2 regions of the Pseudoalteromonas sp. AS84 genome follow, and region 2 is predicted to be linked to the other one. Evidence: predicted binding sites of a transcription regulator. Region 2 holds the regulator's gene; the other holds the start of a gene.
What was found. The regulator FliA, encoded in region 2, starts transcription of late flagellar genes. The targets are predictions, from matches to a motif close to CTAAAGNTNNNNNNNNNNNNGCCGATA.
Positions count from the first base shown of each region.

Region 1: the regulator FliA is predicted to act here: its motif matches at 1,293-1,319, upstream of WNY79_RS09150 (DUF4402 domain-containing protein).

Region 1 is NZ_JBBMQY010000007.1:30,150-33,310, reverse strand. Features, by position in the region: gene WNY79_RS09160 (SPOR domain-containing protein) at 1-543, shown strand, start outside; gene WNY79_RS09155 (SPOR domain-containing protein) at 705-1,259, shown strand; gene WNY79_RS09150 (DUF4402 domain-containing protein) at 1,375-1,977, shown strand; gene WNY79_RS09145 (DUF4402 domain-containing protein) at 2,032-2,463, shown strand; gene WNY79_RS09140 (fimbria/pilus periplasmic chaperone) at 2,473-3,161, shown strand, end outside.
Region 2 is NZ_JBBMQY010000010.1:71,433-74,593, forward strand. Features, by position in the region: gene WNY79_RS12030 (chemotaxis protein CheA) at 1-329, opposite strand, end outside; gene WNY79_RS12035 (protein phosphatase CheZ) at 345-1,118, opposite strand; gene cheY (chemotaxis response regulator CheY) at 1,136-1,519, opposite strand; gene WNY79_RS12045 (RNA polymerase sigma factor FliA) at 1,560-2,270, opposite strand; gene WNY79_RS12050 (MinD/ParA family protein) at 2,297-3,157, opposite strand; gene flhF (flagellar biosynthesis protein FlhF) at 3,150-3,161, opposite strand, start outside.

The DNA.
Region 1 (3,161 bases), on a different contig from region 2:
ACAGCCCTTGAACTTGCTCAGCTAAAAGATGCCGCAATGCAGTGGCAACAAGCTCGTGAAGGTATAGAGCGAATTTTAAGATTAGAAAAAGAAATAACTTACCTCGTAAATCATATTGATATTATAAACAGCAAAGCTATTGCGCAGTCTAATCAAGGGTATAGCAGCAAGTCTGTACGTTCGCCACGAAACACACGCAATGTTAAGTCACGCCAACAAGTTAAACAAAACTACAGTAATAAAAAACAAACTGTAAAATTAAATAAGCCTAAGCATGTATTTGCTTTGCAAGTCGCTTCGGTTGACTCAGAGCAAGGTGTGGCTAAAGCATGGCAAGAGCTAAATACTAAAGCAGCACCGTTGTTTAGAGACAAAATATTGACTAACGTAGAAACCGCCAAAATAAACGACAAAATGTTTTACAGGCTGAAACTTGGCTCTTACCAAAATTTTAAAAATGCAAAAGCAGACTGTGCCGTATTCAAGCTGTATAAACTCGATTGCATAGTAAGTAACTACACAGATAAACCTGTAAAGCTTTAACTTAAAGCGTGTAAAGTGGCGCAAAATTTGCTTTGATTTATTATCTTGGTTAGTAGAGTGCTTTTGCAATGCGGTATTTTAAGTCTTGTCATTTAATATCAGTTTTATTCTTATCTTTTTATTTATATGGATGTAGCAGCGCAACTGTAAATAACGAGAGCGTGCAGCATTCTTTAATAACTGATAAACAAGTAAAAGAGTATGTTTTGCAGTGGCGCTTACAGCAAGAAAGCATTGGTCGTTTAACTGCTATGGAAGATGATTTACAGCTATTAATTATGGCGTTATCGTCTCAAAGTGAATTAACTGAAAACCCTCCTTTACTCATGCAAAATAAAACCGATATTACCTATGGTAATCAGCCTTCACAGAATTTGGAACCGACGGCACTAAATAACACTCCCGAAGTAAAAACACCAAACTTACAAAATTCAGAACTCACCTTAACAGATGAAACTAAAATTGGAGCACAGCTTGGTTGGTATTTAAAGCCAGAGCTTGTTAAAGCAAGAGTCGAAAGGCTTAAGCAATTATACCCCAGTGCATTTACTCAATTTAATTTTACTATGTTTGAACGTGAAAATAATAATATGACTTTGTATGGATTACGTGTAGGTCCATTTAAAAACGATGCTCAAGTAAGTGCGTTTTGTTATTTAGCTAATCAGCTTGATCAAGCATGTAATATTGCTGCTTTTGTCGGAAAACCAATATAATTAATAAATTAGGCCTTTTAAACTTATATAGTATTAAAGTATTTGTACTAATAGTCGATACTAACTATAGTTGGGCAAATATTTGATAAAGCCCATTTTCTTATAAGGATTTAGCATGAAGTTTTATTTATCTGCATTAGCTGTAGCCACCGTGGTCAGCTCGTTTAGCACTTATGCTGCTACAGAGTCATTTGAAGCGAAAGTAACAGTACAAAATGCTGTAGTACTCACAAAAGATAACGATTTAAATTTTGGTACTATTCGTGCTATTTCAGATCCATTAGGCGCCGAACAAGCAACGCTGACAGTTAATCCTGATCCAGCTGCGAGCCCTGTTACTTCACAAGATAATCCAACTGGTAACGCTGCGAGTATCTCAATAATTGAAGGTGGTGAAGCGGGTGCTTTTAGTGTGTCAGATGTAGTACCAAACTCTATTTTAACCATTAGCGACCCAGTAAATACTTTAATACTACCCTTAGCTGGCCAAGGCTTAAATGAACCTGATTTTACTGTAGATGCTTGGACTTACTTTATAACGAGCGGAACAAATGCAGGAGCGCTTTATACGCAGGGTACTCCTAACCTACAAGCTGGTGCTGATGGCGCTGTATCATTTAATATAGGCGCGACTCTTTCTACTTCATCAAACGCATCAAGTGTGGATTACCCTGATGGTGAGTATTCTGGTAGCTTTAATATTGAAGTGTCATATTAATTAGTGTTTAAACAAACAATGCGCTTTTTGTATGTTTCTGTTTGGCTTTTGTTAATGTTTAGCGAGCAAGCCTATAGCGCAAGCATACAACAAGAAGCGCTTAATTTTGGCACTTTAGTTATCCCTCAAAATAATACTTTAAGCTCTATCACGATTAACCACGATGGTGAAATAACCACATTTGGTAGTATTTACGTATTAACTGAGGGGAATCCCGCAGAACTTTTATTTACCGATTTACCTCCCCTTACTCAAATATCGTTTAACAAAACGAGTGACTCTACATTGCAAAGTGAAGTACTTGGATCTAATAGTGCCAAGTTTTCGGTAGTATTAGCGGATTTACCAAGAACGCAAGCTAGCGATGAGTTTGGAGAACTTTTACTCAAAGTAGGTGGCCGTCTAATAACGACAGGGACTAGCCAAAGTTACTTAGATGGTCATTTTATTACTGACACCCAATTAGAAATTACGATTGATTACTAAAGGAAAAACATGCTTTATAAAGTTGTAGTGCTGCTCGCACTGAGTGTATGTATTTTAGGAAAAAATGCATACGCAAATTTACTTATCTCTCCAACCCGTATTAGTTTTGATGAACGTCAACGAACCGCTAAAGTTACTGTAATTAATACAGGTGATGAATATCAAACATATCGTGTTTTATGGAGTGAGAAGCAAGCGCAACCAAGCGGTGGCTACATACAGTTGGCAGAGGCTACAAGCGAAAGTTTAAGTTCAATGGCACGTTTGTCACCAAAACAAATGCGTTTAGCACCAGGTGAAAAACAAACAGTAAAAATAGTAATACGTAAACCTAAAGGCCTAGCTTCTGGTGAGTACCGCTCTCATCTTCTATTTCAAGCATTGCCTAGTGAAAATACTAATAAAACAAGCTCAATAAAAGTTAATATGATTATGAGCTACAGCATTCCTATTTTGTTACGTAAAGACATGAAACAGCCAGAAGTTGCCATAGAGCAAGCTAAGCTAGTGCTAAATGAAAGCAATCAACGTCCTCAGTTTTTATTGAATATAAAACGAGAAGGTAAGTTTAGTAGCTACGGTAAATTGAGTGCTTACTTTGTTGATAGCAATAACGATCAAGTTAAAATTGCAGAAATTGGTAATTTAAGTATTTATCCAGAAGTGGATAATGCATTTGTAACCCTTAGTTTATTTAG
Region 2 (3,161 bases):
TTATCCCTATTTTGAATAGTCGCGAACATTTCATTAATGGTGTCGAGCGCTTGTAAAATAACATCCATTAACTCTGAATTGACAGTTCGCACGCCTTGACGTAATAAATCAAATACGTTTTCAGCGCCATGGCAAGCATCAACAAGTTCTGTCATCGCTAAAAAGCCTGCTCCACCTTTTACAGTGTGAAAGCCTCTAAATATAGCGTTTAGTAACTCTGTATCTTCTGGATTATTTTCCAGTTCAACTAACTGTTCAGATAAAAGCTCTAGGATTTCTCCTGCCTCTACAAGAAAGTCTTGTAAAATATCTTCATCGACTTCAAACATGCAGTTACTCTCCTCTTAGAAGCCCAAACTTGATAAAAGATCATCGACTTCATCTTGATCAGATACAACATCATTACGCGATTCTTTATCAATAATAGGGCCTTCAGGACCTGCTAAAGTTTGTGTGGCAACTGGTTCTTTTATTTTTTGTTGTTCTACTTTATTCGCTGTGTTGTCACTATCATCTTGTTCAGCAAAAGCTGTTAAAAGATGAAGTAAGCTTTCTTCTACTTCTCTAACAAGTTCTATAACACGACGAATAACTTGACCCGTTAAGTCTTGATAATCTTGAGCCATTAGTACATTTGTCATTAAGCTTTGAAGCTCATCAGTTTTGTGATGAGAGTTATTCATAAACTTATCGATACTATGGCAAAGTTGTTTAAACTCACCAAGCTCAATCTCGCGACTCATTAAACGATCCCATGTCGGTTTGATATGAGATATTTCATCTGCCAGTTGTTGAGCTATAGGTAAACTAGCCTCAACAGCATCCATTGTTTTATTAGCCGCATTCTCTGTCATTTCTATGACATAATTAAGCCGCTTTTTAGCATCTGGAATAGCATCAGTCGTTATATTAGTTAAGCGAGTATCAAGCTCAAAGCTTTTAAGTGCTTCGTGCAGTTGACGAGTCAACTTCCCAACTTCAGCAAATAATTTAGACTGCTCTTGTGAAGCGGTCTCTAAAATCAACTCATTTGCCTTATCTTGCTCATCGTTTTCTAAAAAAATGACGAGTTGACGAGCTTGTTCTAACGTTATTTGAGGCGCAGCTGGTGCTGACATAAGCCTCTCCCCCATCATTAGCCTAAGCGTTCAAATACTTTTTCTAATTTAGTTTTTAATGTTCCAGCCGTAAACGGCTTAACAATATAACCATTAACGCCAGCTTGCGCTGCAGCTATTATTTGTTCTTTTTTAGCTTCTGCCGTTACCATCAATACAGGGATATGTTTTAACTTATCATCTGCACGAATTGCTCTTAAAAGGTCAATGCCTTGCATTCCAGGCATATTCCAATCTGTAACCACAAAATCAAATACTTGATTTTGTAACATAGGCAAAGCTGTAGACCCGTCATCAGCTTCTTGAACGTTAGTGAAACCTAAGTCACGTAATAGGTTTTTTATAATTCGTCTCATCGTTGAAAAATCATCAACTACAAGAATTTTCATGTTTTTATCCAAAACATCCCCCAGTGAGGTATTAACCTTAGTTTACTTACTACTAGTTTATCCAGTCATTGATTTTAGCTTTAAGCTTAATCATCGCCTGACCATGTATCTGACTTACACGCGATTCGCTTACATCGAGTATATGTCCTATCTCTTTTAAATTCATTTCATCGTTATAGTACAAAGAAAGCACCATTGCATCACGCTCTGGTAATGACTTTATCGCGCTTAGCAAAGACTCATTAAACCGGTCATTTTTAACATTATTAAAAGGTTTGTCTAGCGCTAAATCTTGGCCTACGGGAGTAATAACATCCTCATCGACACCAAGGTCTTCTATGCCTAATACTTTACTGGTATTAACATCATTTAAAATATGATGGTACTCATTGAGCGAAATTTCAAGTTTTTCAGCAACTTCTGTATCTGTTGGTTCGCGGTTCAGACTACTTTCGAGCCCAGTAATTGCTTCTGCAACTTGTCGGCTTTTACGGTGTACTGAACGAGGAGCCCAATCACCACGGCGCATTTCATCAAGCATAGCACCGCGAATACGAATACCAGCAAAGGTCTCAAAGCTTGCACCTTTTGTCGCATCAAAGTTTTTTGAAGCTTCTATTAAACCTATCATTCCTGATTGAATTAAATCATCAAGCTGAACGCTAGGTGGTAATCGAGCAATTAGATGACAAGCCACTTTTTTTACAAGTGATGCATGTTTCTCAACAATCACATTTAAGTTTTGTGTTGATTGATATCCCATAGCTCTATTCACCAGTGTTGTCATAATTAGCCGTTTACTAGTTTCTCAATGAAAAACTCTAAATGCCCAGATGGTTGATTTGGTATTGGCCATTTAACTGCTTTTGTTGCCAGTGTTTTAAACGCAAGAGCGGCTGGCGAATTTGGAAAGAGTTCTACGATTACTTTTTGACGACGTGTTGCTTTGCGCATATTTTCGTCATAAGGAACCGTTGCGACTAGCTCCATTGATACATCTAAAAAGCGATCTGTTACTTTAGAAAGCTTTGCAAATAATTCGGTACCTTCACGCATACTGCGGACCATATTGGCGACAATTTTAAACTTATAAACACCGTGCTCACGGCTTAATACTTTAATAAGTGCGTAAGCATCCGTTATTGATGTTGGTTCATCGCACACGACAACCATTACATCTTGTGCCGCGCGAGAAAAGCTCAGTACCATGTCTGAAATACCAGCGGCGGTATCTACAATTAAAATATCAAATTCGGTATTTAATTCGCTAAACGCACGAATTAGTCCAGCATGCTCAGATGGCGATAGCTCCACCATACTTTGCGAACCAGACGTAGCGGGTACAATTTTAATACCTGCTGGGCCTTCAACTAAAATTTCGTCAAGCTCACATTCACCAGACAAAACGTGTGATAAATTACGCTCTACACGTAAACCAAGCATTACATCACAGTTTGCTAAACCTAAGTCAGCATCCAGCACTAATACTCTGTTACCTTGTTGCCCTAGTGCAATAGCTGTATTTAGAGAAACATTTGTTTTCCCTACTCCACCTTTACCACCGGTTACAGCGATAACTTTTACGCCGTTGTTATTGTTTTGACTCATCTTGCGCAGGCCGCTTGCTTGATCTAATACTGTGTTAATCATACAT